3 regions of the Actimicrobium sp. CCC2.4 genome follow, and region 3 is predicted to be linked to each of the others. Evidence: predicted binding sites of a transcription regulator. Region 3 holds the regulator's gene; each other region holds the start of a gene.

Region 1 (10,871 bases), 1.2 Mb from region 3:
ACCAGCATCTCGCCTGTGATGTCGGAAACCGTTTCGTACAGCGACAGAACTTCTTGGCTATTCATCGTCAGTCAGGCTTTCATCATGGTAGGTGCATAGGTGGACATGTCGGGTGCTGCCTTGACCGGTGCGGCGGTTGCCGCTGGTAGCGCTTCAGCCTGCTGTCCGATCGCATCCCAGGCCGACTTCAGGTCCATCAGCAAGGTATGCACTTCCTGCAAAATCTCCGGCTGGTTTTTCAGGTTCGCTACCAGCAGGCGATTGCTCATGTAGGCATACAGCGCATCAAGGCTCTCGGCAATCTGGCCACCGACTTTTTTATCGAGGCTGGCACGCAGTCCGTTGTCGATGATCGAGATGGCTTTCGAAATGGACTTGCCTTTGGCCTGAATGTTCCCGTCTTTCATTTGTTGTTCAGCAATCGCGACGGCAACCAGCGCGCCGTCGAACAGCATCACGATCAGCTTGTGCGGTGACGCGGAAGTGACGCCGGTTTCCATGCTGACGGTGGCGTAGGCATTCGCGCCTTTTGAAGATTTTCCGAACATGGCAGTTCTCCGTTAAGAATTCTTGGCGATCGCAGCCAGTTGCTGTGTCAGGTAGGTGCTTGTTGTGTTGAGTTTGCTGATGACGCTGTCGAGCGCGGTGTACTGGGCGCGATAGCGTTTTTCGTTGGCGGCGATGGTTGCGCTAAGTGCGACCTGGCTCTTGTTATTCGATTTTATCGATTCGGCGAGGCCATCGGTGCGCGACGTGACCGGCCCGTTTGCGCCCAGCAATCCGGTCAATAATTTGTTGAGCTGGAAGGCATAGCCTTGTGAATAATTGATCGTGCCGCGCGCACCTAGTGCCACGCCTTCGGCGACCAGGGTCAGACCTTCCGAGGCGTCACCGGTGGCGCCTGTAAGCAATTGGCCGACGCCGACCGCCGCCGCACCATTGATGGTGCCGATCACATCGCGTCCGGCAGTGGGTGTTGGCGTGCCGCCGAACAGGGCGGCCAATGCCGTGCCGCTGGTCACCGTCGCACTGGATTTGGCACCGTAGCTATTCGACAGGATCGACAGCACGCCGGCATTCTGGGTCACCTTGACCGCACTGCCGACCGACGAGAACTCGGTCGCGCCGTTGATCTTGCCCTGCAATTCAGCGGCCAGCGACGTGAAGCTGTAATTGCCTGCGGCCAGCGTGATGGTCTTGGTCACGCCATCGAGCTGCACGCTCAGCGTGTCGTTCGAACCGGTCGTGATCGCTGTGTCGTAGCCGGCCGTGACCGTCGGTGCCGATCCCAGCAGACCGGTTTTGCCATTGCCGCCAGTGACGCTGGCAGCCGATGCCGAGCCGGTCTTGTTCGACGTGATCGTCAGCACGCCGGCGTTGTTGGTCACCGTCGCGCTGGATCCGGCCGTTGTGAAGGCGGACGCCGCGTTGATGCGGGTCTGGACTTCGGTGGCCAGGTCGGCGGCGGTGGCATAGGTTTGCTGCGTCAGCGAAATACTGGTGCTGACGCCATCAAGCAAGACGGTCAGTGAATCATTGCTGCCATCGACAACAAGGTTGGCGGCGGCCGAGCCGGTCGTTTTTGCGCTGCCGGCACCGGTGACGGCGCTCAATCCGACGGCGCTGCCCTGGCGGGCCAGCTGCGATATGTTCACTGCATACGCGCCCGGCTTGGTGTTGGCGGTTGCCGCCGTGTAGGTCACCTGGCTATCGGTGCTCTTGCCGACTGCAGCGAACAGGCCGGCGATATCGGCATAGTGGTCCTTGACAGCCGCCTGCAGCTTGGTGTTGTCAAGCGTCAGCCCACCGGTTTTTTGTAGCGAGACACCGATCTCGGACAGGATCGAATACGCGCTGTTGCCGCCGGCGACAGGCGCATTGAGCACATTGCGGATCTGGGACTGGATCGAACGGATCGACGAATCGCCGTTCAGCACGGCCGCCGTGTTGGTGGTCGCATCGAAGGCCGAAACATTGTTCAGCGTTTGCGTAATCTGGTTGAAGGCATTGACAAACTGCGTGACTGAATTGGTGATGGCGGCGGTATCGCGCGCCACGGTCAGGTTCACGTTGGCGCCCGCTGCGGTCTTGGCGAGCAAATTGAGCGTCACGCCCGGCAGCACGTCGGTAACGGTATTCGAGGTCTTCGACACGGCGATGCCGTCAATCGAGAACAAGGCATTGGCAGCGGTCTGGTTTTCGGTCATCGCTTGCGTGCCGGCAGGATCCTGGCCGAGCAACGCCGACAGGGCGGCATCGCCACCGACCGAAATCTTCATGCTGTTGCTCACCCCGGTGCTGCCCTGGGTCAGCACCAACCGGTAAGGCGACGTGCCACCATCATTGAGAATGGTCGCCGTCACGCCGATGCTGGCACCGTTGATGGCATCGCGGATGCCGGTCAGCGTATTGTTACCCGCATCGATGGTGACGGTTTTGACCCCGGCGGCATTGCTTGTGAAACTCGACCCGGTATATTTACCGCTAGCTGAAGTACCACCGCTGATGGTGCCGAAATCAAACGTCAGCGTGCCGCTGCCGATGGCGGTATTGCTAGTGAGCTGACCCGGCGCGACCAGTTTTTGTGCCTGCGCCAGACTAGTCACTTGCAATGAATAAGTGCCCGGCACGGCAATCGAACTGCCGCTGGCCGAGGCTACGGTCGCATCTGACGAACTGACGGTAGCAGCCTGAAACTTGGTGATGTCCGATAGCCCGTTGACCGCACTCTGGAAAGACGAAAGGGAACTCTTGACACTGCCCATGGCTGACAGCTTGGCCTGGAAACTTGCCTGTTTTTTCGCCAGTGTCGTCAGCGGCTGGCGGTCGATCGCTACAAGCTGACTGACGATCGAATTGACGTCGAGACTTGATCCAATACCGGGTGCGGAAATAGCCATGGTGTGTGCCCTCGTCCGAGGTTATGCCTTGTCTTTGATCAGCAGGCCTTGCAGCTTGCCGATGTCTTTGGATATCTCGACGGCTTGCGCTGTCGGGATTTGCCGGATCACCTTGCCGCTGGTGGTATCGACGATTTTGACCAGTGTCTGGCCGGTGTCTTTGTCCTGGCTGAATTCGATGCCGTTCAGCGTCTCTTTCAGGTATTTATTGACTTCCTTGATCGATTGTTCGACCTCAATGTCGCTAGGCGGCACCGGTTTGACAGTGGTAGTTGCCGTCACATTGATGCCATTGTCTGCCACAACGGGGGCAGATACGGCGGGTGATCTCGGCGCTGCCAGACGGGTTTGATCAACACTGACTGGCGCTGCTGGTCGTGCGCTCGATAGTCCGGTGATGTCCATTTTTTTCCCCTTCTCAGTTAGAAGACGGAAAGCGGTTTCCCGGTTTCCGTCCTGATAGTGCGGTCCCTAAGGACCGCTACTTTTACCGTCTCTCAGTGGCTTAACGCAGCAACGAGAGTACACCGTTCGGCAGCGAATTGGCCTGGGCCAGCATGGCCGTACCAGCTTGTTGCAGAATCTGGCCGCGGGTCAGCTTGGCGGTTTCCGAAGCGAAGTCGGTATCCTGAATCCGGCTACGGGAAGCTGACAAGTTTTCCGACGTGGTTTGCAGGCTCGAAACAACCGAAGCAAACCGGTTTTGCACAGCACCGAGTGAAGCGCGTGATGAGCTGATTGATGCAAGGGCCGAATCGATGGTCGCCAGTGCCGATTGCGCGCCCGCTGCTGTATCGAGGTTCAGGGACGAAATGCCGGCACCTGCTGTTGCGGTTGCAGCTGTAAAGCCAATCGTTTGACCAGCCTTTGCTGCGGCGGTTGCGGAAAGTGCCGACACAGTAATACCTGCAGAACTCGATGAGCTTAGCGAAACTGTTGAGCCCGTGGTTACAGTAGTCGCTCCCCCGCTGCCCAAACCTGTTGCTACTGCAGCTGCATTAGCGGTTGTTGTAAGAGTAACGTTTCGTCCGTCGGTTGCCTTTAGTGCAACTGCGCCAGTCGCTGTATCGAATGTTGCTGTTACTCCGGTCTGCGATGATTTCGAATTCACTGCCGCAGCAACTTGACCACCACGCTCTGCGATCGACCCTGCAGCTGCGATCGGCCCCAGATTAACTCCGTTAAGCGTAATGTCATTATCGGCAATAGCTGTGGCAAAGCCTGCAGCTGTGACTGTAGTGCCGGTAGTCGTCGTTGCGCCGACCGATGCGGTAACACCACTTGCGCCACTGATCGCATTGATTGCCGCTGCGATTGCTATGCCACTCGAAGTACCGGAAGTGAATGAAACACCATCGGTCGCTGAAGCGCCTACCGAGAAACCGTTCAACGCCAGTTCACCTTGCGTAAGCGCCGCGCTGTTTGACACTGCGCCGGATGCGGTGGGTGTTGTCGAGTAGCTTGAGCTTGAGCCGACACCCAGGCTGCTAGCTTTTGCGCTGGAAATTGATGCAATTGAAATACGGTCGTTGGCGGTACCGTTCGCGCCGATTTGAAACGATTGGGACGTGAACGAACCATCGAGCAGTTTGTTGCCGTTGAACGAGGAGTTGGACGCGACCCGGTCGATTTCAGCAATCAGTGACTTGGATTCGTTATTGATCGAAGCACGATCCGATGCCGAGTTCGAACCGTTGGCTGACTGGACAGCCAGTTCACGAATACGCTGCAAGTTGTTACCGATCTGTGCCAGGTCGCCCTCAGCGGTTTGCGCCAGCGAGATGCCATCGTTCGCGTTGCGGCCAGCTTGATCGGAACCATTGATCTGCGAAGTCAGACGCTCGGAAATTGCCAGGCCGGCGGCGTCGTCTTTTGCGGAGTTGATCCGCAGACCGGACGACAAGCGTTGCAGCGAAGTAGCCAGACCGGATTGCGAGGTGGTCAGGTTACGTTGAGCGTTCAATGATGCAAGGTTGGTATTGATGAATGAGGCCATGGTAGTGCTCCTGAGTTAAGGGGTCGATGACTGCTGGCTATTTGAAGGCCCGGTCAACTTTGGTTTCCCCTCTGTGGGAGGGATGCAAACCGCTGTTGTAATCTTTATCGGTAGGTGCTCCAAAAAGTTTAATGTAGGCAACGATAAAAATGCTGCTCGCCCGGTAACGCCCTTTTTTTCTGTTCGCCCCTTCGGCTGGATTCGTCAAAACTTTAATATAATTTTTACCACTGGCACGGCGCACATTTTTTTAAAAAAAACTGTATCAAATCAATTGCTTGAAAGTTGTTCTGTGGTTCTTTGCAGATTTATCGAAAATTATTTCGTTTTTTTCGATGGGCGTAGTTTATTTGACCTGCAGGGCGTTTAAAACGAGGTTGAAGGGGGTTTCGGTCGCTCTGCTCTGGTCTTTGAGGCGTTGGGGCAGGCTATTTTGTCGAGTCGCGTAGGGTGCAATAACCGAAGGGCATTGCACCGAATGGACTGGTTGCTATCGCCAAGGCTAGCTAGCACATGCCCTACTCCGTGGAGCCTTCCGGTGCAATGCCCTGCGGTTATTGCACCCTACGGGCTGCTTCCTCGATGTGTTCTGCGGCTTCGATACCCGGTAATCGGGAGGCATCAACCACCGATATTTACTTCCCCAGCAACCCCAACGTCCGCTTCCAATCCTCGTCCCACTCCCGCAAAAAATCATGCGTCCCGAACGCCCGCTTCAGCTGGGCCATCGGCACCCGGTACACATCGTTCAAGCCCAGCGCCAGCGTGACCGGATTCCACACTGCGTTCTTCTTTGATTTTTTCGTGCTGGCCTTGACCCGCGCGCCCTCGTCGCCAAATATCCCGCCGGCGCCATCCAGCGCCTGCTCCAGATTGATCTTCAGCAGACTGGCAAACGCAATCAGCACTTGATCCTTGCAGATGCCGGCTTGCGATTCCTGTGCGCCAGCGGAGGCGACCGGTTCCGGTGGCGGCAGCAGCGCGGCAGCGGCGGCGCGTTCGAGCTTGCCGGCCAGTCGCTCCAGGTCCTTCTTCAGAAAGCGCAGTTCATGCAGTTCACGCCGCAGTCCCGGTGGCGGCAACTGCGCGACGATGCGGTAGACGTCTTTGGTGATGGTGATCAGCACATCGTCGCTGCCGGCGGCGAGGCGGCGGGTGTCGTCTTCAAAAAAGATCGGTGCCGGGTAGCCGCCGTTGGCGTCGCCGAACAGCGCCGGCAGGCTGGCGTCGTAGTCGAGCCAGACGTACGGAATCAGGCCATTTTCAAGCAGGCGCGGCAAGTCCCAGGGAGTGCCGGTTTGCTGTGCCATCCAGTGACTGGCCTGCGTGGTGCTTGCCCGGAACGGGAGTTCGGTGATGGTCATTCATGTCCTTTGTTGCGAGAGCTCGCTTGCAGGTGGTCCACATGCCGGTCCGCAAGACTTCATCGGGAGCCGATTATCGTGCAGGCTTGCGCATGGGGGCAAGGAGTGTCACGGACCGGCTCTGCGCTTATCCGGTTTTTCCTGGTCAATCTGCGGTGTGGTCTGGCGGCCCGTGACGCTCCGTTCCGTTCGCCTTACCCGGATTTTTTGATCGTATTGTCTCCGTTGCTTTTGCTCATGTTCGCCGTCGTGTTCGGCAAGGTTATTGGGCTGTCGGGTTTTTCAACATCCATTGTCACCGCCGTCATTGCTCTGGTCGGCCGTCAGCGCACCATCCTGTCGATCGTGATGGTTTGCGCGTTGCTGGCTTATGGCGACGTGTCATTGTTCGTCGTCGTGGTAGCCGTCTATTCGTTTGCTGCCGGGATGGTCCGTCAGGGCGATATCCCGAAACGGCTGATACCGGCCACCATCATCGCACTGAGGGCGTTCACGTTCACGATGGCCACGCCGCCCGGTACGCCGCAAATCCAGAACATCATTCCAACCACCTTCTTCAAGACGACCACGCGGGCTGCGCCATGACTGGGGCTGATCGGGATGGTGTTCATGGTCACGGTGGTGATTACCACTTCGGCAGTCTTCGTGGTGATCGGCGCGTATTACCTGTTCGGAATCGTCTGATATTGCAGGTGCTGGACAGCGACTGAGCGGCTTGCTCCCGCAATGGCTGGAGTTGTGATTGCCAGGGCAGGGTTGTCGTCCGGGAAACGCCTTGATAAGTCGCGCGTTGCGGTGCCCGCAGTCGATAAAAAATGCTACAAAAAGTGGCAGCAAGCTTGCTGCTACTGTTCGGAATGCTCATGGTGTGCGCGTCACCGCATGCCTGATTTTCCGATGATGCTATTTCGTCCCTGCGTTGAACGATGATCTTGCGTGCCATCCCTTGTTGTCACCTTTTTCGGTTGCGCCGGATCGGGAATCACTGTCGTTTCCGTCATCGCGTGACGCTGCCATGAACTTCCTGTCCTTCTTCACGATCGACGTGACCGACCTGCCGCTGTTGCTGTACGGCGTCTACGATCCCTGGCGCATCGGGCTGTCGTGGATGATTGCCGTGTTCACGTCGACGATGGCGTTGCAGATTGCCGGCATCGGCCGCCTGTCGCACCGGCCGCTGCAGCGCCAGGTTGCCATTTTTTCGGGGGCGCTGGCGTTGGGCGGCGGTATCTGGGCCATGCATTTTATTGGCATGCTGGCGTTCCGGCTGTGCGTGCCGGTCAGCTACGATGTCCGGCTCACGCTGCTGTCGGTACTGCCAAGCCTTGCGGCGTCGTGGGTCGCGCTGCAATTGCTCGTGCAGCGCACGCTCCACGGGTCGCAATTGATCGCCGGCGGCGTCCTTGTTGGCACCGGCATCGGCACGATGCATTACAGCGGCATGGCGGCGATGCAGATGGCACCACTGCTGCGCTACGATCCGTGGTGGTTCGGAGCGTCAATCCTGATCGCGGTGCTGCTGGCGATGATCGCGTTATGGGTGCGTTTTGGCCTGCAAAACGCGACCGGCCTGCGCAACTGGCACAACCTGCTGATCAGCGGCACGGTGATGGGTATGGCCATAGCCGGCATGCATACGTTGGGGATGTTCGCGGCGCGCTTTATTGGCGTTGCCGTCTCGGATGAACCCTTGCTGGCTGCATCGGCGGGTTTCATTTCGGTGGCGGTCACATTGGGTACGGTCACGCTGACGCTCATTGTCCTGATCGCCAACGGACTACTGCGCTACCGCCAGCTATTCCACAACACCCTGCGCGACCGCGAGCGCCAGTACCGGTCGTTCATGACCAACCTGCCGGGTGCGGCATTCCGTCGTCAGGTGGGTGGCAGCATGCTGTTCGTCAGCGATGGGATCGAAACACTGAGCGGCTGGCCGGTCGCGACATTTTTCGCGGGCCAGCATGACTTGCTGGAGCTGGTGCATCCGGATGATCAGCCGGACGTGATCTCGGCCTGGCGTGAGGCTATTGCCAACGCCGGACGGTACACAATCGAGTACCGGATGATGCAGCGTAACGGCAGCTTCCTGCAGGTGTGGGAAAGCGGCAGTGTCCTGCATGCCGATGAAAGCGACGACATCTGGGTCGATGGCGTGATTTTTGACATCAGCCAGCGGCACCGGATCAAGGAAGAGCTGCGCGCCGCAAAGACCGTCGCCGAGCAAGCCAATGCGGCCAAGAGCGTGTTCCTGTCGACAATGAGTCACGAGATCCGCACGCCGATGAACGGCATCATCGGCATGACGTCGCTGTTGATCGACACGCGGCTCGATGCCCGGCAACGCGAGTTCGCCAGGATCATCGAGACATCAGCCGATTCGCTGCTCAACGTGATCAATGACATTCTCGATTTTTCCCGCATCGAAGCGGGCAAGCTGACCGTCGAATCAATGGCGTTTGCGCTGCCCGCCACCGTGACCGGATGCATCGAGGTGCTCGCCACCAAGGCGAGTGACAAAGGCCTGGTGCTGACCTGCACGATCGATCCGGCGTTGCCGGTGCGGGTCATGGGGGATGCAGGCAGGCTGCGCCAGATCCTGCTGAACTTGCTGGGCAATGCGATCAAATTCACGGCCACTGGGACGGTTACCCTGTGCGTCAGGCCGGTGTTGTCGGGTGGCGTGCAGACAGGGATCCGTTTTGCCGTGCGCGATAGCGGGATCGGCATCGACAAAAAAAATGCCGCCGATCTGTTCATTCCGTTTCACCAGATCGATGGCTCGATCACGCGCAAATATGGCGGCACCGGTCTGGGTCTGTCGATCACGAAACGGCTGGTCGTCCTGATGGGCGGATCGATTGGCTTCGAGAGCATTCCCGGTCAGGGCTCGACGTTCTGGACGGAGCTGCCGCTCGACACCGCGCCCGACTTGCCGCGTTCGGCGCAGCCGCTGCAGACGCCCGCGCCTGTCGTGCAGTGTCGTCCCGGCGAACGGGTGCTGGTGGTCGAGGATAATCCGATCAACCAGGCCGTGGCGACGCGGCAGTTGGCGCGGCTCGGATACGCCACGCACATCGCGTGCCACGGCAAGGAAGCATTGTCGATGCTGGCGCTGCATCGTTACGCCGTTGTTCTGATGGATTGCCAGATGCCGGTGATGGATGGTTTTGAGGCGACGCGCCTGATCCGTGCCGGCGAGCAGGCGAGTGCGCACCGGATGACGATTGTGGCGATGACCGCCAATGCGATGCAGGGTGACCGCGAGCGCTGCCTGGCGGTCGGGATGGATGACTACCTGTCCAAGCCCATCCTCTTCGAAGAACTCAAGCAGATCATGGCCCGGTGCATTGCCGGGCGCGACGACAGCACCGGTGAGGGCCGTTAATCCGGTGTCAGCGAGCCGGACCGGTCAGGTCAGCATCGGTACCATGCCCGGATCGCCCCGGTGCATTGCCCGCTGGTAGGCCGCGCGTGCGCCTATCCGTTGCAGGTAGGCGAGGATGCGCGGGTAGGGTGACAAGGTGTAGGGCAGGAAGATGCGCATCGTGGTCAGCGAAAACACCAGCATGATATCGGCCGCGCTGAACGCACTGCCGGCAAGATAGTCGTTGCTACCGAGGCGGATTTCGACGAGATCAAGCACGCGTCCGAGCCGGCCATTTTGCGCAGCCAAAACCGGGTTGTCGGTCGCCAGGTCCAGTTTGCGCAGCAACATCGAGCGCCCCATGTTTGGTTGCAGGTTACCGTTGGCGAAGTTTAGCCAGTACAGGTAATCGGCAAATGCCGGATCGGTCGGCGCTAGTGCGAGGCCTTGGTTGTCATGCCGCGCCAGCAGGTATTGCATGATGGCTCCCGATTCGGCCAGCACCAGCTCGCCTTCGGTGATCACCGGCGCGGCACCGAGCGGATGGAGTCGGGCCAGTTCCGGCGGTGCCAGCATGGTGACGGTATCGCGCTGGTAATGCTGGAGTTGGTAGGGCAGGCCGAGTTCTTCGCAGAGCCAGATGATGCGCTCCGATTGGGATTTGCCGAGGTGGTGGATCGTTAGCATGGCGTGACTCGCAGGTTATGATGCATGATCGCGGGGCGGTGCGACCGGGTTGGTGCCGGCAGACAGGTCGCTCAGTGTACGGTAAGCGGTTTTCATTGGCCTGACCGTGGTCTGGCGATGCCGCTTGAGTCCGCTTGATCCAGCCTGTTGTCCCGTCAACGGGTGCTTACTTTTTCAGGACGCCATGCTGCCCTTCTTCAACATCGTGGCGCTGTTCGCCGTTACCGCCGTGGCCGAAATCGTCGGCTGCTATTTGCCGTGGCTGGTCGTCAGGCAAGACCGCACGGCTTGGCTACTGGTGCCGGCCGCGATGTCGCTGGCGCTATTTGCCTGGCTGCTAACCTGGCATCCGGCAGCCGCAGGACGCACTTATGCCGCCTACGGCGGCATGTATATCGCCGTGGCGTTGCTCTGGCTGCGCTTCGTCGATGGCGTTGCGCTCACGCGCTGGGATATCGCCGGCGCAGCGATTGCGCTGCTCGGCATGGCTGTCATCGCGCTGCAGCCGCAGCTTCCGACCCCACCTCTAGCTTGACAGGACTACCTCAGGCTCCAGTGAG
Region 2 (10,871 bases), 1.0 Mb from region 3:
GTGCCGCGATCGAGGCCGACCTGTTTCTCGCCGCTGACCACCAGATAGCCGTTGGCCAGCACATCGACGACAGTCACGCCGATGGTGCCGTTGAAATTGTTGTTCGAGGTGGCCGCCGCTTTGTCGTCGAATTTGTTGCCGCCACTGGCTGTCAGGTTGAGCTCTGCAGTAGTGGTCGCCGGTACGCCGAAGAGTTTCGGTACGGCCAGGCTGGCGCTGCCGGTTTTACTGGAAGACGCCGCTCCCGCTTTGCCGGCAGTGGTTTTTTCGTTGATCGTGATGGTCAGGGTGTCGCCGACCAGACGGGCCCGGCGATCTTCGAACAGCGGCCGGTAGGCCGCGGTCTGGAAAATCGCCCCATTGCTGCCGGCAAGCGGTAACTGCTTCGGCGCGACCGGTATCGCCGGGCGGGACACGATCGTGGTCGGTGTCACGGCGCAAGCGCTCAATACACTGACCAGCAGCACGGCACACAAACGCATCATCACAGTCATCATGGTCTCCCGGAGATCGGCGTTATCAGAGCTGCGACAGCTTGGCCAGCATCTGGTCGGACGTCGAAATCGCCTTGCTGTTGATTTCGTAGGCGCGCTGAGTCTGAATCATGTTGACCAGTTCTTCGACCACGCTGACGTTGGAGGTCTCGACATAGCCTTGTGACAGGATGCCGGCGCCGTTGGTCCCCGGCGTGTTGGTGTTGGCGGTGCCGGATGCGCCGGTCTCGACGTACAGGTTTTCGCCTTTACTTTCGAGTCCGGCCGGATTGATGAAGGTCGCCAGTTGCAAGGCGCCGATCTGGGTGGCTGCTGCCGTACCTTGCAGCGTGACCGAGATGGTGCCGTCGCGCCCGACCGTCAGCGACTGTGCCGCCGCCGGAATCGTGATCGCCGGCTGGATCACAAAGCCACTCGAGGTCACCATCTGGCCCTGGCTATCGATCTGGAACGAGCCGTCACGGGTATAGGCGGTGGTGCCATCGGGCAGCAGCACCTGGAAAAATCCCTGGCCCTGAATCGCGACGTCCTTGTCATTGCTGGTTTGCTGCAGGTTACCCTGCGTGAAGATGCGTTCGGTGGCCACGGGCCGCACGCCGGTGCCGAGCTGCAGGCCGGACGGCAACTGGGTCTGCTGCGACGATTGCGCGCCGGGCTGGCGCAGGGTCTGGTAGAGCAAGTCTTCGAACACCGCGCGCGAGCGCTTGAAGCCACTCGTACTGACGTTGGCCAGGTTGTTCGAAATGACGTCCATCTGCGTCTGTTGCGCCTCCAGGCCGGTCTTGGAAATCCACAGTGAACGTATCATTTTCTTGCTCCACGAAGGCAGTCATCACGGGAACCGCCGCCGGTATCGGCGTGCAGTCAGTGGAAACATTGTGCGTGAAGGAGGAAGAAATCGATGCGCGGAGATGGGACGGTTTTCGGGGCTTGATCGCGCTTTGCCGCTTTGCAACTAACCAACTTTGCTGCGCGGCCCCGGTCCGGTTACAGCGCCAGAATCTGCGCTGCCTTGGTCGAATTGGTTTCGGCGTTCTTGAGCAAGCTCATGTGCATCTCGAACTGGCGCGACAGGCTGATCATGTTGACCATCGCGTCGACGACGTTGACATTGCTGCTTTCCAGCGCACCTCCGGCCAGCGTCACGCCGGGATCGGCTTCGACGCCACCGGGCGTCTTGACCCGGAACAGCGTGTCATCGCCGCGGGTCATCGTCTCTTCGGGCGGATTGACCAGCTTGATGCGACCGATGATGACCGCCTGCCCCGGCTTGGAACCGGATTCAACCGACGACACTGTGCCGTCCTTGGCGATCGTCACGCTGACATCGGGAGGAATCGTGATCGGTCCGCTGTCGCCGACGATATTGAAGCCGCTCTGGGTTTGCAGGAGGCCGTTTTCGTTGATCTTCAAGCTGCCATGGCGGGTATAGGCTTCGGTACCATCCGGCATGTCAACCGCCAGCCAGCCCTTGCCCTGAATCGCGACATCGAGCGCACGGCCGGTTTGCTGCAAAGCGCCTTGCGAAAAATCGGCACCCACGGTCGAATCGACCACAAAGGCCCGTGTCGCCAGTCCCGGCCCGAGCACCGGCACCGCCCGGAACGAATCGAGCTGGGCCCGGAATCCGACCGTGGTGGCATTGGCCAGATTGTTGGCGGTAGTGCTTTGCTGCTCCATCACATGCTTGGCACCGGTCATCGCGGTGTAAATCATCCGGTCCATTACGACTCCTTGTGGTGGCTATCGATTAGCGCAAGTTGACCAGCGTCTGCAGGACCTGATCCTGGGTCTTGATGGTTTGCGCGTTGGCCTGGTAAAAGCGCTGGGCGGTAATCATGTTGACCAGCTCGGCGGTCAGGTCGACGTTCGAATCCTCGACCGCCGACGATTGCAGCACGCCAAGGTTGCCGGAGTTCGGCGTACCGACCAGCGGTCCGCCCGACGCTGCAGTCTCGGTCCAGACGTTGTTGCCGAGGTTTTGCAAGCCATTCGGGTTGGTGAAGTTCGACAGCACGACTTGTCCCAGCGTGGCCGATTTGCCGTTGGTGTAGCGACCGGTGATGACGCCGTCGGCGCCGGTGGCGAAACCGGACAGTTTGCCTGAGGTATAGCCGTTCTGGCTCTGGGTATTGAGACCAAAGGTCGAGCCGAATTGGGTTGTACCGGTCAAGTCAAAATTGAACGACAGCGAACTGGCACCCGGCGTGGTCGCGGGTGTGAGAACGGCAACAAACGGCTGCGGCGTCGTCAACCCGCCATCGGTATTGAATGTCAGCGCCCCCACCAGCGGCGTCACCAGCGGATTGCCGTCCGCCGTGCCATACACATCCCAGGTACTGGCCGTCGGCGACGATTTCACGAAATACGATTGCACCACATGCGAATTGCCCAGCGAATCGAACACCGACACCGACGTCGAGCGGTTGTAGGTGAGCGGATCGGTCGCGCTAAAAGGCGATTTTGTTGGTACCGTCTCACGCGAATCCAGATTCACCAGCAACTTGACTTCGGTCGTCATCTTCGGTGCCAGGTCAGCCGTATTGATAACCAGGTTCGAGGGGGTACCGGTGGCCAGCACGCCGGCTGCCGAGACGCCGAAGCCGGTCAGATGCGATCCCTTCGAATTGACAATGCCGCCATCTTTATCAAGTTGAAACTGACCATTGCGGCTGTAGGTAATCGCGCCGCCGGTGCTGAGCCGGAAAAAGCCGCCGCCGTTGATGGCCAGATCGAGCGGATTATTCGATGCCGTGACGTTACCTTGCGTGAATTGCTGCGCCACGGTCGCCACGCTGGTGCCGATGCCGACTTGCGATGCACCACCGCCGGTGAGCGAACTGGCATACACATCGGCGAACTGGGCTTGCGCGCTCTTGAAGCCGACGGTACTGGAATTGGCCACGTTGTTGCCGGTAACTTCGAGACTCTTGGAAGCGGCGTTCAGACCGCTCAAACCTTGCTGGAAACCCATGTTGTACTCCCTGAAATTGGTTTGAACGACTGATTAAAGAATCTGGCGCACATCGGTCATGCCGATTGCGCCCAGGTTCGTGACATTGAGCTTGACGCCGGCGGCACTGGTCGAGACGCTCGATACCTGGCCAAACGCGAGTGCGGTGGCGCTGACCGCAGCGGTGCCGGCAGAGGCGGCAACATCAAAGGTATACGCGCCATCGGCGGCCTTGCTGCCGTCGTCTTTCACGCCATCCCAGGCCAGTGCCAGTGTGCCGGCATCTTTGGCACCAAGGTCAATGGTATGCACTGCCACGCCATTGATATCACGAACCGTGACCTTGACTTTTTCGGCCGGGGCCGCCAGGTCAACACCAAAGACGGCATTGCCGGACGCCAGTGCCATCTGCTTGCCCGGTGCCAGCACGCCATGACCGATCATGCCGGCAGCCTGCACGGCCGAGCCGGATTGCTGGCTGGCGATCATCGATTCAAGCGTGGTGTTCATTTTGTCGATACCGCTGACGGTCGACAGTTGCGCCAACTGGCTGGTGACCTGCGCGTTATCGAGCGGATTGAGCGGATCCTGGTTTTTCATTTGCGTGACCAGCAATTTCATGAAGCGGTCTTGCGTCGCGCTGGCGCTGGTGCTGGCGGCGGACGCCGCAGACGGATTCATGGCGGCCAGCAAGGCTGGGGAAGCGACATTATTGGCGATGGTGGTCATCTGGTATCCCGGGAAGTTTACTGACCGATGGTCAGGGTTTTCAACAGCAGCGTCTTGGCTGCATTCATGGTTTCGACATTGGTCTGGTAAGAGCGCGAGGCCGAGATCATGTTGACCATTTCCTCGACCACATTGACGTTGGGCATGGCGACGTAGCCCTTTTCATCGGCCTGCGGATGTTTCGGGTCGTACACCAGCCGCGGTGCCGCCGTGTCTTCGAGTACCTTGTCGACCTTGACGCCGCTGGCGGCAGCATCGCCACCCACCGGCACTGCACTGAACACGACCTGCTTGGCCTTGTAGACCTGGCCGGTCGAACTGGTGGTGCTGTCGGCGTTGGCGATGTTCGAGGCCACCACATTGAGTCGCTGGGCCTGGGCACTCATGGCCGATCCGGCCACATTAAAAATACTGAACAAAGACATGATAATTACCCTTGTATGGCGCTAAGCATGCTCTTGATCTGGCCGCTGATCATCGTAATACCGGCTTCGTAACGGATCGCGTTATCGGCGAAAGCGTTGCGCTCGGCATCCATGTCGACGGTATTGCCATCGACCGCACCTTGCTGGATATTTCGATAAAGCAACGGTACGCCGTTCACGCCGCTGTTGCCACCATGGCCTGATTTGGCAGACAAATGCGTCGTCGAGGTGCGTGCCAGCTCGGCCGGCTGCACCGCTGCCGTCGCCATCGCTGTCCCGGTGGCGGCGCCGCTGCGGGCCAGTGCGGATTTCATGGCGCTATTGAAGTCGATGTCGCGCGCCTTGTAATTCGGCGTGTCCGCGTTGGCGATGTTTGATGCAATTAATTGCTGTCGCTGTCCGCGCAGGTTCAGGGCGGTTTCGTTGAAGCGCAGGTAGTCGTCCAGTTTTCCGATCATGGCACTCTCCGTTATGCAGGCCGATTCGATACAGGTCTTTCACACATTCGATAATACGGACGCCGCAGTGGTACTAATCAGGCGATCAGATCAACGAAATCTGCTCTGTTTGGCGCTTGGCACATCTTGCTGGTCGTTACTATCAAGGCTGATCTCAACACACTGATTGCCATGAAAACCCTGCTCGTTGCACTCGCCTGCCTGCTATCACTGCCTGCTACCGCGCAGATCCTGGCCCCGCGCCAGGATCCGGCCACCATCCGCACGACGGTCGAGCAGTTCCTGCGCGGCCAGTCGGCCGGATCACCCGGTGAAGTCACGATCACGGTCGGCCAGCTTGATGCCCGCATGAATCTGCCAGCCTGCCCGGTTCCTGAAGCCTTCCTGCCGGCAGGCAGCCGGGTCTGGGGCAAGACCAGTGTTGGCGTGCGCTGTCTGGCACCATCGCCGTGGACCGTCTATGTGACTGCGCAGGTGAAGGTCATTGCCGACTATGTCGCCAGTGCCGCGCCGCTATCGCAAGGACAACTGGTCGGCCCCAATGACGTGATCCGCATGCGCGGCGACCTGACCGTGCTGCCGGCAGGTATCCTGACCGATCCGGCCCAGGCCATTGGCCGTACGATGGCGATGTCGGTTGGCATGGGCAGTCCGTTACGCACCGATGCACTGCGCATCCAGCAAGTCGTGCAGCAGGGACAGGCTGTCCGGCTGGTGTCGAGCGGGCCGGGTTTTTCGGTTGCCACCGAAGGACGGGCTCTCAACAATGCGGCAGAAGGCCAGATTGCGCAGGCAAGGACGGCGGCAGGACAAGTCGTCAGCGGAGTGGCACGGGCCGGCGGCTACGTGGATGTGACCTATTGATCATTTTTTTATGGCCACCAGCAAATAAAACACTCAAGTAATTTTTGCTTCTGCCGTAACAAGGTCATGACACGGGGTGATGTGCCCCGACCCACCAAGGAAACATCGTGAAAATAGATGACTCTTTCAAGAAAACCGGCGCTGTCGGTGTCTCGACGACACCTGCCAAGGCCAGTTCAAGCAAAGGCGCTGAAAAAACTGAGGCAGTGAACACCGCTGCCACGTCGGACAGCGTAAAAATTTCAGCACAAGCGCAGGCATTGGGCGGTACGAGTACGTTCGATGTCAAGAAAGTCAATGAAATCAAGGCAGCCATCGCCAGCGGTACTTTTCAGGTCAATCCTGAAAAGGTCGCCAACGGCCTGATCGATACCGTCAAGGATCTGCTGTCATCACGCAAGGGATAATCATGGTTACGCTCGCTTCGGATCCTTCCACCAGCCTGGCCGAGGAGCAGCAAGTGACAAGCGCACTGCTGCTCCTGCTGCAGCAGGAGCAGGGAAAGCTGATCGAAGCCAGCATCGTCGGATTACCGGAACTGATCCAGGCCAAGGCAGAGGCGGTGACGCGACTGACTATCCTGACCAGGGCACGCCATGCACTGCTCGCCGTCGCCGGCTTTACCGCCAGCGAGAGTGGCATGCGCGACTGGGTCGCTGCGCAACAGCCGGCAGACACGCGATGGACCACCTTGCTGGCACTCGGTGCCGAAGCACGCGAAATGAATCGCATCAATGGCATGCTAATCGGGCGCCACATGATGCGCAACCAGACCGAACTCAATATCCTGCAAGGCAAGACGCAGCGCAACAACCTGTATGGTGCCGACGGTCAGTCAACCGGCATGGGCCGGGGTCGCGGTCTCGCGGTCGGATAAAAACCGCGGCAAACACCCGATAAAAAAAACGATGCGCCAGACGCATCGTTTTTTTTGATCAGTTCAAATTAGTCAGGTAGTGACCAAGGTTGATGATGTCTTCTGCGTTGAGCGACTTCGATACCGCAGACATGTTGCCCGCATCGTTGGTCCGCGTGTGCGCCTTGAAATCCGTCAATTGCTTGACCAGATAATCGTAGTGCTGGCCACTGAGTTTCGGAATCTCGTTCTGCCCTTTCATGCCACCCAGATGACACATCGAACAGAGGTTTTCTTCTGCCTTGATGAAGCCCAGCTTGACCCGCTCCGGATCTGGCTTGAAGTCAATGAGCACCGGCTTTTGTGCCGCAAAGTAAGCCGACAGGTTCTGCATGTCTTCCTTCGACAGGTTCGCTGCCATCGGTGACATCATCGGGTTGCTGCGCGCGCCCTCTTTGTAGTCCCGCAATTGCAAATACAGATAGCGGGCCGACTGGCCGGCCAGTACCGGGAACATCGACACCGTTGAGTTGCCGTTGACGCCGTGGCATGCCACGCAGGTCTGGGCCTTTTCCTGACCGGCGGCGATGTCGGCCGCCTGCACAGGCAATACGGCAGCGGTAAAAAGTACTAGCAGTAACTGCTTTAACGTCATGGTAATTCCTGTCCAAAATAGAAAAAGAGGCCGCGCAGTGCGACCTCTTTCATGTCCATCGATGTTCGCTACGTCAGATTACAGACCGAACACGAACACGCTATTGCCACGCTTGAAGTCCATTTGCGAATTGCCACCGACAGCCACGGCAATGTACTGCTTGCCATTGACGGCGTAGGACACCGGCGGTGCATTGACACCGGCACCGCACTGGAAGCGCCACAGCACTTTGCCTGTCTTGGCATCGTAGGCGTTGAACCAGCCATTGCCTTCACCGGCGAAGACCAGGTTGCCGGCTGTCGCCAGCGCGCCACCGATCATTGGCTGCGGTGTCTTGGTTTGCCAGGCGATCTTGCCGGTATCGATATTAACGGCGGTCACATTGCCCCATTGCTCTTCGCCGACAGCGTTCTTGAACGCGCCGCCCAGCCACAATTTACCGTTCGGATACTTGGACTCTTCGACGTGGTACGTCATTGGCTGATGCAAGTTCAACGCATACGACATGCGGTTACTGGCGCTGTAAGCCATTGGCGACCATTCGACACCACCATTGGCACCCGGCAGCATGCGTGCACCGGTTGCCGTTGGCAGAACCCACATGTTTTCTTGCGGGACCATGGCTTCCGAGAAGCGGATCAGTTCGCCGTTGCTGCGGTCATGCACGTACACATGGCCGGTTTTTCCACCGTGGATCACGCCCGGAATCATCTTGCCGTTCTTGTCCTTGACGTCGACCAGGATAGGCGGGCTCACGGCATCGAGGTCCCAGACATCATGGGCGATGTACTGGTAATGCCATTTGTACTTACCGGTATCGAGGTCGATGGCGACCATCGAGTCAGTGTAGAGGTTGTCGCCGGGACGCTCGGCACCGTACAGGTCAGGTGATGGATTGCCGACCACGAAAAATGCCGTCTTGGTTGCGCGATCAATCGATGGAGCCATCCAGACGCCACCGCCAAGGGTATTGTAGAAATCGGATTTTTTGGCGAACGCTGCTTTTTCGGCAGGGATGTCACGGTGCATGTCGCGACCGGTGGCATCCTTGGTTGCCCAGACGCCTTCATGGCCTTTTTCAGGAATTGTATTGAAGGTCCAGACCAGCTTGCCGCTCTCGGCATCGAAGGCTTTGACGAAACCACGGATACCGTATTCGCCACCGTTGGTGCCGATCAGAACCTTACCGTCAACGACAACCGGTGCCATCGTTTCGCTGTAGCCTTTTTCAGGATCAGCGATTTCGGTTTCCCACAGCAGTTTGCCGGTCTTGGCATCGAGCGCAACCATCTTGGCATCGAGCGTACCCATGAAGACCTTGCCGCCGGAGACAGCCACACCCTTGTTGTTCGGTCCGCAGCAGAACGTCGTGACCGGACCCATTTTGTGCTTGAAGTGCCAGTACTCGATACCGGTGATGGCATCGATGGCGTAGACGTGGTTATACGAAGTGGTCAGGAACATGACGCCATTGACTACCACCGGCGCGGTTTCCATCGACTCGACAACAGCGGTCTGAAACACGAACTTCGGCTTGAGCGTGGCAACGTTCTTGGTGTTGATCTGGGCTGACGGGTAGAAACGGGTCTGGCCGTAATCGCCATTGGTCTGCAGCCAGTTCGCCGTGTCCTTGGCCGCGCCATCGAGCATGGCCTGCGTGACCGGACCGAGCGCTTTCGACATGTCAGGCGCCTTGATGCCGGCCCCGCCCTGAATTTCCTGTGCATTGCCGGCGGTGCTGGCTGCCAGCGTGAACGCTGCAATTGCCAGATGGCCGATCAATTTATTGCCTTGAATTGCCATTGTCTCTCTCCGTGTAGGGTTGCCTGGGGCAACCGATTCGTACCGTTTATTGTTCTATGGTGTTATCCCGGGAACCGGAGACATGTTTTATATTAAAAAGTTCCCTACTCATTGGTAGCGCAATCGCATAGTATCTCGTTGGCACGAATTTGCAACATAACAAACCATAAATTTATTCGCCGGGAATAGCTGCTTCCCGCATGCCACATAGCCTGAGCCGGTATTTACGATCGCGACTAAGCAAGTCGACGCCTTCCAAATATTGGCACAACAGAACCATAACTATTCACCATTAGTCACCTGAGACCGGCCATGTCCACACTCCGCACTGTTTGTTTTCCCTTCATTTTTGCAGCCTTGTGCTGCAGCGCCCAAGCCGCTGACAACCGCGCCGAACTCAACTTGCAGACGCTGACTGCCGCCCGCACCGGCAATCTGAAACTGTTCCAGCAACTGATCGACCAGGGTGCATCGCCCGATACACGTAACCGCATCGGCGATTCGATCCTGATCACCGCGATCAAGAACGACCGGTTCGATATCGTCAAACGGGCCATCGAACTGGGTGCCAATATCGACCTGGCCAATACCGCCAAAGTCACGCCCTTGATGGCGGCGGCGTTCCATGGTCGTGCAGATGCTGCCCGTTTGCTGCTCGATAAAAATGCCGACATCAACGCCGTTGACCGGCTCAATAAGACCGCAATGGTCTATGCCGCCGGCAATGGTCAGACCGCGATCGTTGACATGCTGCTGGCCAAGGGCATCCAGCCGAACGCCACCTACCCGAACCAGTTGACCGCACTGATGTGGGCCGGTGCCTTCGGCCATCTCGCAACCGTGAAAATGCTGATGGAACATGGTGCGGATGCGAACCTGCTCGACAATCGCGGCAAATCGGTGCTGGTGATGGCGCAGGAAAACGACCATCCGGAAGTCGTGAAATTGTTGCAAGGCACTCGCTAACCGAACGAGCGGGCGCGGCACGGCACGGCCGGCAGCGCCCGGCACCAGAGAGGTGATTGGAAAATATCAACGGTTTGCCAGATAAATGAAAACTACCGCACCTCTAAGTGATGTGGCGCACATTCGGGTGTTGACGAACTGGGCAGACTATAGTTGTTTCAACAACTGAAGGATATTTACCTCATGAGTGCTCACGCTTCCAACGCCGCCAATTTTCAGGATCAATCCTACAATCCGGACAATTTGCTCAATACGCTGATCCAGAAACTCGAGATCAAGAATGATGCTGCGCTGTCACGCGCACTCGAGGTCGCACCGCCCGTCATCAGCAAGATCCGCCATCGTCGCTTGCCGGTCGGCGCATCGCTACTGATTCGTATGCATGAAGTCGCCGATCTGTCGATTGCCGAACTGCGCGCACTGATGGGAGATCGCCGCAGCAAGTACCGGGTAAGCGGTGTGCGGATGCCGTCAGCGCGAGGCTAAAAAGTAGAGATACCCGGAGGGCCGACGCAACGATCGGCCTCTCAATGCATCACCACGATCGTAAGGGGAGGCGCAACTTACTCCTCAGACTTCGTTCGTCTCCTCCCCGTCACCTGCCCCACCTCTTCTGATTCAGATCGCAAATACCAGACAAGTCGTCGTCGCAAACGCATACAACCTGC
Region 3 (10,871 bases):
CCCGCCCGGGTTCGTTTGTAGCCCGGTGCGACGAAGGTCTGTTTTTTTGGTAATGCGTTCAGTAAGGCCGCATGCTTGGGCGAGATCAAGTCAATGTTTCGTTCATCCGTGAGCGTGTTCGCATAATCGGCATCAAACTCAACGATGTCGGCCAGCACCGACAAGCGCACCGGCGGCTCGGGCATGTGCCACCACACCCAGCTATCCAGACCGCTGGCCGCTTTTTGTACCGCTGCCGGATGCAGCCAGGTCGGTGTGGGACTGGTCAGCTCGCCAGGCACCTGCACGTCGTTGCGCACGGCGACGACAAAAACGCGCGGTCGCGAATGCGGCACGAAGCGAACAGCATCGAGCAGCATCGCCCCAACCTTGTAGCCACGCTCCGCCAACGCCGCGTGTAGCGTGCGGTAGTGGCTGCCACCAGACGCCGACACAAGGCCAAGCACATTTTCGGCAACCAGGATAGCCGGTGCCTCGGGCATCTCGTCAATGATCCGTAGCCACTCCCAGACAAGACCGCTGCGCTTACCATGAATACCTCCGGCCAATCCTGCGAGGGACAGGTCCTGGCACGGGAACGAAGCCCAGGCCAGTACCGCCGCCGGCAAATCCTTGCCGGCCACGTCGGCAATGGACCCGAGGTGAAAATGCTCTCCGGTGTGATTGGCGGTGTAGACCGCCGCTTTTTTTGCATCGATGTCGTTCGCCCAGATGGGCTTGAACATGGTTTTCAAGCCCTGAGCGACCAATCCGCTACCGGCGAAGAACTCGAGATAGGCGTGACGGGCTTGCTTTTTAAGCGTACCCGGGCTGTGCGACGGTGCCGGCGCGCTACCTGTTGAAGGGCTGACGGACGGGTAGTCGAGGGAAGGAATGAGTAGGGACATGGCCGACATTGTAGCGGGCTTTCCCCTGTTTTCATCGGAGGCAAGGTCGGTATCGGGTGCCAAATCACAGGTTTCGCGATACCGCTCTGTCAGTATCGCCAGCACGGTTAAGAGACGTAAAGTGTCGCCTTCCCGCTCAGCTCCCGTCTCACTTGCGCCGCGCCACAATCGTCTCGATCTCGTCCATGATCCGGTTCATCCGCGCCACCACCGCCTGATACGGCGCGGGCGTCGCGAGGTCAACGCCAGCAGCCTTGACCAGCTCGTACGGATACGCCGAGCTGCCGGCCTTGAGGACGTTCAGGTAGCGCTCGCGCGCACCCTGCTCACCCTTCAGGATCGCATCGGCAAACAGCGAGCCGGCGGCAATCGACGTCGCGTACTGGAACACGTAAAACGAATTGTAGAAATGCGGGATGTAAGCCCATTCGATGGCGACCTGGTCATCGATGTGGACGATGCCGTCCTTGTCGCCGTGATAGCGGCGCAGGATGTCGCCGTAGACTTTGGTCAGGCCTGCGCCGGTCAGCGATTCGCCCTTGTCGACGCGGGCATGAACATCCCGTTCGAATTCGGCAAACATCGCCTGCCGGAAGAAGGTGCCGCGCAAACTTTCCAGCGCCGAACCGAGGTAGAGCAAGCGCTCGTCATCGCTTTTCGATACTGCCAGCATGTGCGCCAGCAGCAGGCTTTCGTTGGTGGTCGAGGCGATTTCGGCGGTGAAGATCGGATAGCTCGCCGTCACATACGGCTGCGCCTGATTGGCCAGCACCGTATGCATGCCGTGGCCCCACTCGTGGGCCAGCGTCGAGACTGATTCATAGTCATCGTTGTAGTTCAGCAGGATGTACGGGTGGACATCGTAGGCGTCGCCCGCCATGTGCGCGCCGGACAATTTGCGGGCACGCGGATAGACGTCCATCCAGCGGCTCGCCACGCCTTTTTCGAGGGCCTTGACGTAGTCGTCACCAAGCGGTTTGACGGCCGCCAGCATCAGGGCATTGCCTTGCGCGATCGGATACGTGAAGTCGCCCTTGACCAGCGGCGGGTAGATGTCGTGATACCCCATGTCGGTGATGCCGAGCAGTTTGGCGCGCAAGCGGAAATAGCGATGCAGCGTCGGCAGGTTGGCATTGGTCTGCGCGATCAGCGTGTCGTAGACCGCGACCGGAATCTTGTTGGCATCGAGCGCCTTGGTGATCGAATCGGGATAGTTGCGCACCTTCGCGTCGACCGTGTCTTTTTTCAGCTTCTCGTAGAAAGTCACGCCAAACGTGCGCTCGAATTCATGCCATTTGCCCCAGAACGCGTCGAACACTTTGCTGCGGTCGGCACGGTTATCGACGCCGCGATAGCGGGTGTAGCCGGACTGGTCGAGCGTGACTTCCTGACCATCGGACAGCGTCACTTTCGGCCACGGCATATCGGCATTCGTCAAAATCGAATACACCGATTGCGCGCTATTGCCAGCCAGCCCGTAGGTCGCAATCAGCGCTTCGCCTTTGGCGTCCAGCGTGTGCGGTACGGCGCGCAGCAGGTTGTCGATCGGATGCCGGAAGATCGCCAGCGCCTTGTCGGCATGCAGGAAGCCGTTGATTTTTTTCGCTCCCAGCTGGAGCAGTTCCGGACGAAAGAACGACCCGCTTTCTTCCAGCCGGGAGCCCAGTACCTCGGCTTGCTGGGTCAGTTCGAGGCCTGCCGTGTTGCCGGTATCTTCGGCATGGAATTCGTTGGCATACAGCGCCAGCCGGTCGTAGCGCTTGTCAAGATCGGCACGCAATTCCAGGCACTGGCGAAAGCGCCGCACATTGTCGCCGAGATGACCGCGGCAATTGGCAAAGGTAGTGATCTGCGTATCGGCCTTGGCGGCATCGGCTTGCCAGGCAGCAGCCGACGGGTACAGGTCGGCGAGGTTCCAGCGTGGATTGAACGCGTCGGTGGCGGCGCTGGCGGAACTGGCAGCCAGTAACAAGACAGGCAAGCCAGGCAACAGGCGCAGGATGCGTTTGAACATGATCGGCGACTCCGGAAAAATGACAGTAAATGGGAATTGCGGACAGTAGCCCGCAGGCGCGCTGTAGCTTAGCAGTTCGCGGCACCCGTCGCCCCCGGGTTACACCTGTTAATCTGATGCGCTCGCATCCTTTACCAGATCAGGAAACACACATGACCACACTCCGCACAGAACCCGCCCGCAACGTCCTTGGCGAACCGCTGGTGCCCTGCTCGTTCGATCCGTTGACCGGCTATTTTCGGGATGGCTGCTGCAAGACCAACGATGAGGATATCGGCACCCACGTGATCTGCGCGGTGATGACGGCCGAATTTCTCGCCTTCAGCAAGGCGCGCGGCAATGACCTGTCGACGCCGCAACCGCAATGGCGCTTTCCCGGACTGAAACCGGGCGACCAGTGGTGCCTGTGCGCGCTGCGCTGGAAAGAAGCGTTCGCGGCCGGTGCCGCACCGCTGGTCGTGCTCGAGAGCACCCATAGCAAAGCGCTCCAGGTCGTCACCTTCGACGAACTGGAGCGCTTTGCACATATCGGCACCGACCTGGCGTGAGCCAAGTGATGCCTTGCCGGAAGGCTTATTTGCCGACTTGATTACCAATCACGCCACCGACAGCGGCACCGCCGACGGTACCGATGGCGCTGCCGCCGGTCAGGACCGCACCGGCGACACCGCCGATGCCGGCACCGGCTGCCGTGTTTTTGTCACGATTGGACATACCGGCGCAGCCGCCCAGCGAAATCAGAATGGCCGAAGCGCATGAAAGCGCGATCAATTTTTTTGTGATGGTTGTCATGGTGTGATCCTCTAGTCTGGTGAGGAACGGGCCGACAGTGACGGCTGCTGATGCAGATTCATCCGGCCCATTGCTTATTCGCATCTTAGCAACCGGAAAGCAAAAGTTCCGTTCGCTACCGAACATAGGCACTACCGGCTAGGGCGCAGTCCCGGCCGGCAGCGGCACTTCCGTCACGACCTCCGGCAAGGTCGCCAGAATCAACACCTCGACGCGGCGATTACGCACCCGTCCTTCCGGTGTGTCGTTGCTGCCGACAGGTTTGTTCGATCCGTGACCGACGGCTGTCAGGCGATTGCCGGCAATGCCGTTATTGGCGAACAGGCGCACCACGCTGCTGGCACGCACGCTCGACAATTCCCAATTCGATGGAAACGTGGCGTTGCCGATCGGCAGATTGTCGGTATGCCCTTCGATCTGGATCGCGTGGGTATCCTGGCTGAGCACTTGCGCGATCGCGCTCAATGCCGCGCCGGATTCGCTCGTGAGGCTCGCTTCGCCGGGGGCGAACAACACACTGGCATTGATCTCGACGCTCACGCCACGACTGGTCTGCGTGACCCGCACTTTGCCCGAACTGATCAGCGGCGACAGCACATTGAGGATGTCGCGCGCGATGCTGGTCATGCTTTCTTTTTCACGTCGCAGCAATTCGATGCGCTGCCGCTCGGCCGCTGGCGGACGGCCCGGCAGCACCGACGGCGGCTCGACCGGCACCGTTGGTACGATGCGGATAGGCGCACTGCCAAAAGCCGCACCCAGCGAATTCGACAGCACCCGGTACTTGCCATTGTTGACCGATGAAATCGCGTACATCACGACAAAGAACGCAAACAGCAACGTAATGAAATCGGCATACGAAATCAGCCAGCGGTCATGGCTGGGGGCGTCGTCGTCGAAGTGCTTGCGGCTGCGCGCGGTCGGGCTGGGCGGTTCGCGGTATTTGTTCATCACGGGCTAGCGCTCGTAGGCTTTCATGCGTTCCTCGATCGAGATCGGATTGTCACCGGCGGCGATGCAGCAGAAGGCGTCGGCCAGCATTTCCAGGCGCGTGACTTCGTCGTTGACGGCGCTCTTGAGCTTGCCGCCTATCGGCAGGAACACCAGGTTGGCCAGCCCGACCCCGTAGATCGTGGCGACAAACGCGACGGCGATACCGGCACCGAGCCGGCTCGGATCGGACAGGTTTTCCATCACGTGGATCAGGCCCAGCACGGCCCCGAGGATGCCGATGGTCGGGGCATAGCCGCCGGCCGCATCCCAGATGCGCGCGGCCTTGCGCTCGCGTGTTTCGTAGCTGCTGATCTCGATGCCGAGAATTTCGCGCAGCTTGTACGGATCGATGCCATCGGTGAGCAGACGCAAGCCTTTGGTGATGAAGGGATCGTCACTGTTATCCATGAAGCGCTCCAGGCTCAGCAAGCCTTCGCGGCGCGCGGTCTGGCTCCACATCGCGACATCGGCGGCGTGCAGGCGATGCAGGTCCGGCTGGTTGCGGAAGGCGGCACCAGCCATGCGCAGGCCGCGCTTGACCGTCGGCCAGCCGCTCTGCAGCAGCACTGCCCCGAAGGTGCCGACCATCACGATGACGAACGCGGTCGGCTGCACCAGCGAACCCAGTCTGCCGCCTTCCAGCAATTGCCCGACCAGAATGCCGAGCAATGCCAGGACCAGCCCGGCTACGCTACCCCAGTCCATGTTTTCTCCCTGAGGAAAGCGCGCATCCGGGCGATCGCCTGGCTATGCAGTTGCGAGATACGGGACTCGGTAACACCGAGCACGGCACCGATTTCCTTGAGGTTCATTTCCTGTTCGTAGTACAGGCCCATCAGGATTTTTTCGCGCTCGGGCAAGGCTTCGATGGCACGGATGACGGCATCACGAAAGCCGGCATTGAGCAGGGCCTGCAGCGGATTGTCAGACAGGTCGGTGCAATAGCGATCCAGAAAATGCTCGTTGCCTTCGGAGCTGTCATGGAAATCCTCGTAGTACACCAGCTGATGGCCACCGCCCTCGCCGAGCAGATTCTGGTACTCGGCCAGCGACAGCTTCATGTGCCTGGCGACTTCGGCTTCGAGCGGTGCACGACCCAGCTTTTGCTGCAAGGCCTGCATCGCCACTTCGATCTTGCGCATGTTCTGGCGCATGCTGCGCGGCAGCCAGTCGCTGCTGCGCAATTCGTCGAGCATCGAACCGCGAATGCGCTGTACTGCATAGGTTTCGAACTGCGCGCCGTGCGTGTCTTCGTAGCGGTTGATGGCGTCGAACAGGCCGATCATGCCGGCCTGGATCAGATCGTCGACTTCCACACTGGGCGGCAGTTTCGCTTTCATCTGATGCGCGAGCCGCTTGACCAGCGGGGCGTGCTGGACCAGCAGATCGTTCTTGTCCGATTTTCCGCTAGGTGTGTACATGAAACTCCAAGAATCTTGTAATGACGCTGGTCAGGCGAATTCGGGCATGCCCGCGCCACCGGACTCCCCGCCGGCAAACTGACCGGCCAACCGGCGAAATGCCACCGAGGCCAGCGCCATCGGGAACGCATCGATGACCGACCGGCCCAGTTGCGCGGCGCGCTTGAGGTCAGCGTCGACCGGCACCGATCCGATCGACGTCAGTTCCAGTGCCAGGTAACGGCTGGCCGCCTGCGCCATGTTGGCAAACACCTGCTGCGCTTCGCGCTCGCTGGCACCAGTGACCAGAATACCGAACGGCCGGCGACCCAGTTGCGCGCTCAAGCGCTTGATGATCGCATACGCCGCCGTGATCGAGCTACCGCTGCTTGACACCTGCACGACAATCTCGCCACGCCGCATGGCAGGCAACACAAAACTGTCATCGCCGTCGAGCTCGGCATCGACTAACACGATGTCATGCTGGGTCGCCAATACGCCGAACGCATTTGACAGACGCCGGGCCTGGTCGACGTCCTGCATCGCGCTGCGCAAATTCTCACGCGCCAGCGTGGCGACGCCAAAACCCTGCGCCAGTGTTTGCACGACTTCATTGAGGCCGCGCTCCTGCCGCGCCACTTGCATCAGCGTTGCCGCGCGCGCCGCACCGAGCCGGTTGGCCAGTCCGTTCGACGCTGAACAGGCATCGAGCAGCAGCACGTCGCTGCCCGTGCGTGTGAGCGAGGCAGCCAGGTTGACCAGCGTGCCGGATTTTTCTTCGGTACCGAGTGCGGAGACAAAACTGACAACGCGTGGCTTCGGCCCTGCCAGCATGCGACGCAAGCCTTCGGCCTGGTCGGTGGAAAAACTAGCCAAGGTGCACCTCGCGCAGAGACTTGTCATTCGAGGCGCGGGTGGTACCACCCATCACCAGCGGCAATTCGGCATCGGTGAACTGGAACGGCTTGCTTTCGCGCTTGAGCTTGAAGGCGCGGTCGACCAGATACTGCTTGTTGGCGACGTGCAGATCTTCCGGCACGCGCTGGCCGTTGGCGACATAAAACAGGTTGAGCTTCTGGCGGATCACGACATCAAGCACGCTGCCGATGGTGGCGGCTTCATCGAGCTTGGTCATCACGCAACCAGCCAGCCCGCTGCCCTGATAGGCACGCACGACTTCATTCAAGGTCTCGCCGGTCGAGGTGGCATTGAGGCACAGCAGCCGCTTGACGCGCGAACCCGCACCCTGCAGCATCGCGACCTGTTCGGTCACCATGTGGTCGCGCTGGCTGACACCAACCGTATCGATGAGCACCGTATGTTTATTTTTGAGTTCATCGAGGGCGATGCGCAGGTCCGACTCGTCCTTGACCGAATGCACCATCACGCCAAGGATCTTGCCGTAGATGCGCAGCTGCTCGTAGCCGCCGATACGATAGCCATCGGTGGTGATCAGGGCCAGCTTGCCGGGACCGTGACGCATCACGCAGCGGGCTGCCAGCTTGGCGGTCGTGGTGGTTTTGCCGACACCGGTCGGGCCGACCAGGGCAAACACACCGCCCTGCTCGAGCATCGCGCTTTCATCGGCAATCGCATTGATGTTGCGCGCCATGACGGTCTTGATCCAGCTCATGCCGGCAGCAGCCGTGCCACCGGCCGGCAGGTTTTCGATCAGGTAACGCGACAGGCTGGCACTGAATCCGGCGGCCAGCAATTCGCGCAGGATCACGGCTTTTACCGGCTCGCGCTTTTGCTGCGACGACCACGACAACTCGGAAAACTGCGACTCCATCATGGTCCGCATCGAGCGCAACTCGTTCATCATTTCTGCCATCTCACGCAGCACGCTGATGGGCGCAGCCGGCTCGGGAACACGGGCATCGCGCGACTGTTGCGACTGCTCCAGTGCGCCGGCCAGGCCGGACGCCTGGTCGGTATCGGCCTTGAATTCGGTGCGCCGCTTGGCGAAGGCTGACAGCATCGTCGCCTCCTGCGCCGGCAAGGCGACTTGCGCGGCCAGTGTTTCCTTCTCGATCACCGGCGCGGCCAGCGACGACATGTCTTCGCTGGCCAGCGCCAGGATTTCGACGAGGCCATTAATGTTGCGGTTCGACAGGATCACGGCATCCGGACCAAGTGCTTCACGGACTTGACGCAGTGCATCGCGCGAACTGCTTGCGGTGAATTTTTTCACGTTCATGCTTGAGCTCCAACCAGGCTGGTGACTTTAATCGTCTTTGTATCGGGTAATTCGGCGTGCGACAGGACTTTGAGCTGCGGCAGTGCGCGGCGCAGGAAGCGCGACAGCAGCGCCCGCAACGGCGCCGGCACCAGCAGCACCGGCGTCAGACCGAGCTGCTCCTGATGCTGGGCTGCTTGCTGGGTCTGGTATTGCAAGGTATCGGCCAGGCCAGGCTCGATGCCGGCACCATCCGGACCACTGGCCTGCAGCGCCTGCATCAGCAAGCGTTCCAGCCGGTTATCCAGCGCCATGACCGACAGCTCGTTGGTCCCGGGGAAAATATCCTGGACGATGGCCCGGCCCAGTGCGATCCGTACCAGCGCGGTCAGCTCGTTGGCTTCCTGCACCTGCGATGACTGCTCGGCCAGGCATTCGATGATGGTGCGCATGTCGCGGATGTGGACGCCTTCATTGAGCAGATTCTGCAAGACTTTTTGCAGCGTCGAGATCGACACCATTTTCGGCACCAGATCTTCGACCAGCTTCGGCATTTCCTTGGCGAGGTGGTCGAGCAATTGCTGGACTTCCTGGCGACCGAGCAGCTCGGCCGCATGCGACGTGATCAGATGGTTGAGGTGCGTCGCGACCACGGTGCCGGCATCAACCACGGTGTAGCCCATGGTCTGGGCCTGCTCGCGCATTGCGGCATCGATCCACACAGCCGGCAGCCCGAAGGCCGGATCGGTGGTCGGTGCGCCGGCCAGCGTGCCGGTAACCATGCCCGGATTGATCGCCAGGAACTGACCGGTATGGGCTTCGCCGGTGCCGACTTCGACACCCTTGAGCGTGATCCGGTACGACGATGGCTTGAGCTCCAGGTTGTCGCGGATATGGACGGGCGGCGACAGAAAACCGACCTCCTGCGCGAATTTTTTGCGGATGCCCTTGATGCGCTTGAGCAGGTCGCCACTCTGGGTCTTGTCGACCAGCGGGATCAGGCGATAACCGACTTCGAGGCCCAGCATGTCGACCGGCACGATGTCTTGCCAGGTGGCTTCTTCGTTCTCGACCGGCGCGGCGGCAGCAACCGGTTCGGCGACGGCTTCGGCCGGGGCAGCATTGCGCTTGGAAGCAGCGTGCCCGGCCGCAGCCAGCAACGCACCCAAGAAAATGAACGCCACGTGCGGCATGCCGGGTATCAGTCCCATGCCGCCAATGATGCCACCGGTGATGTACAGCACTTGCGGTTTGGCGAACAACTGGTTGACCAGCTGGCTACCGATATCGACATCGCTGGCCACGCGCGAGACCACCACACCGGCAGCGGTCGAAATGATCAGCGATGGAATCTGCGCGACCAGGCCGTCACCGATAGCCAGCAACGTGTAGTTTTTGAGGGCCGCGGCGAAACCCATGTCGTGCTGCAGCAGGCCGACCAGCAAACCGCCGACGATGTTGATGACCGTCACGATGATGCCGGCGACGGCATCGCCGCGCACGTATTTGGAAGCACCGTCCATGGCACCGTAGAACTCGGCTTCCTGCGCGACTTCGGTGCGGCGCCGTTTGGCTTCGGGTTCGGCGATCAATCCGGCATTGAGGTCAGCGTCGATCGCCATCTGCTTACCGGGCATCGCATCGAGTGCAAAGCGCGCGCCGACTTCAGCGATCCGGCCTGCACCCTTGGTGACGACGGTGAAATTGATGATGGTCAGGATGATGAAGACCACGATACCGACGGTGTAATTGCCGCCGATCAGAAAATGACCAAACGCCTCGATCACCTTGCCGGCGGCATCCGGACCGGTATGCCCTTCGGTCAGCACGACCCGGGTCGACGCCACATTGAGCGACAGCCGCAGCATCGTACTGACCAGCAGCACAGTCGGAAACGCCATGAAATCAAGCGGCCGCACCGTGTACAAAGCGGTCAGCAACACGATGATCGACAGCGCAATATTGAAACTGAAAAAGATATCCAGCACGAACGCCGGCAGCGGCAGGATCATCATCGACAGCAGCATCATGATGATGATCGGTGCGGCAATCGCCTTGCTGTTCGGACCGCTCATCCAGAGTGGCAATTTCAAGCTGTTCATTGTGCGAATCCGGTATCAGCTGGATCGGCGTTGCCATCGACATGAAAGCAACTCCCCAGATGGAACAGATTATTGCGCCAAGGGAAGAAACACCATCCAGCGAACAAGAGGGGAAAGCAGAGCGTATTCGCAATCTGCACACAATGAACACGACCGAAACCGAATTGGGGTCAGAGTCGATTTATTAAATATCAAATAGGGTCAGAGTCGAATTAAAAACAGAAAAAAATTAGGGTCAGAGTTGATTTATTAAATATCAAATAGGGTCAGAGTCAATTATTCCAGAGTCAATTCATCGCCCCAATCAACTGCCTTCAAGCGGATCAAGCCCAGCCGGCACATCGATATCCTTTGGCTTTTCGGGGCGATCGCCGCCCTGATTTTTATAGGCTTTCAACTGAAAGACGTAAGCCAGCACTTCGGCCACCGCCGTGTACAAGGTCTCGGGGATCGCATCGCCGAGTTCGACATGTTTGAACAGCGCCCGCGCCAGTGGCGGCGCTT

The links. Region 3 encodes FliA, which starts transcription of late flagellar genes. Its sites were predicted from a motif close to CTAAAGTTTNNNNNNNNNNNGCCGNTA; they were not measured.
Region 1: a site for FliA is predicted at 5,002-5,028, ahead of RHM62_RS13350 (flagellin). Genes of this name have one in related genera too.
Region 2: a site for FliA is predicted at 5,956-5,982, ahead of flgM (flagellar biosynthesis anti-sigma factor FlgM). Genes of this name have one in related genera too.

What each region holds. Positions count from the first base shown of each region.
Region 1 is NZ_CP133777.1:2,916,845-2,927,715, reverse strand. Features, by position in the region: gene RHM62_RS13370 (flagellar protein FliT) at 1-65, opposite strand, end outside; gene fliS (flagellar export chaperone FliS) at 72-548, opposite strand; gene fliD (flagellar filament capping protein FliD) at 561-2,900, opposite strand; gene RHM62_RS13355 (flagellar protein FlaG) at 2,922-3,305, opposite strand; gene RHM62_RS13350 (flagellin) at 3,406-4,896, opposite strand; gene RHM62_RS13345 (hypothetical protein) at 5,532-6,260, opposite strand; partial or broken gene RHM62_RS13340 (GntP family permease) at 6,504-6,842, shown strand; partial or broken gene RHM62_RS19075 (MHYT domain-containing protein) at 7,276-8,679, shown strand; gene RHM62_RS19070 (ATP-binding protein) at 8,827-9,645, shown strand; gene RHM62_RS13330 (glutathione S-transferase family protein) at 9,670-10,311, opposite strand; gene RHM62_RS13325 (YnfA family protein) at 10,496-10,846, shown strand.
Region 2 is NZ_CP133777.1:2,696,641-2,707,511, forward strand. Features, by position in the region: gene RHM62_RS12325 (flagellar basal body L-ring protein FlgH) at 1-494, opposite strand, end outside; gene flgG (flagellar basal-body rod protein FlgG) at 520-1,302, opposite strand; gene flgF (flagellar basal-body rod protein FlgF) at 1,482-2,219, opposite strand; gene flgE (flagellar hook protein FlgE) at 2,245-3,468, opposite strand; gene RHM62_RS12345 (flagellar hook assembly protein FlgD) at 3,502-4,176, opposite strand; gene flgC (flagellar basal body rod protein FlgC) at 4,194-4,601, opposite strand; gene flgB (flagellar basal body rod protein FlgB) at 4,607-5,059, opposite strand; gene flgA (flagellar basal body P-ring formation chaperone FlgA) at 5,231-5,923, shown strand; gene flgM (flagellar biosynthesis anti-sigma factor FlgM) at 6,031-6,330, shown strand; gene RHM62_RS12370 (flagellar protein FlgN) at 6,333-6,800, shown strand; gene RHM62_RS12375 (c-type cytochrome) at 6,859-7,434, opposite strand; gene RHM62_RS12380 (pyrroloquinoline quinone-dependent dehydrogenase) at 7,513-9,237, opposite strand; gene RHM62_RS12385 (ankyrin repeat domain-containing protein) at 9,550-10,203, shown strand; gene RHM62_RS12390 (hypothetical protein) at 10,387-10,689, shown strand; gene RHM62_RS12395 (PaaI family thioesterase) at 10,822-10,871, opposite strand, start outside.
Region 3 is NZ_CP133777.1:1,695,140-1,706,010, reverse strand. Features, by position in the region: gene RHM62_RS07915 (DNA cytosine methyltransferase) at 1-950, opposite strand, end outside; gene pepF (oligoendopeptidase F) at 1,036-2,901, opposite strand; gene RHM62_RS07905 (DUF2237 domain-containing protein) at 3,054-3,449, shown strand; gene RHM62_RS07900 (glycine zipper 2TM domain-containing protein) at 3,475-3,693, opposite strand; gene motD (flagellar motor protein MotD) at 3,832-4,644, opposite strand; gene RHM62_RS07890 (flagellar motor protein) at 4,651-5,391, opposite strand; gene RHM62_RS07885 (RNA polymerase sigma factor FliA) at 5,373-6,107, opposite strand; gene RHM62_RS07880 (antiactivator of flagellar biosynthesis FleN protein) at 6,138-6,962, opposite strand; gene flhF (flagellar biosynthesis protein FlhF) at 6,955-8,286, opposite strand; gene flhA (flagellar biosynthesis protein FlhA) at 8,283-10,367, opposite strand; gene flhB (flagellar biosynthesis protein FlhB) at 10,672-10,871, opposite strand, start outside.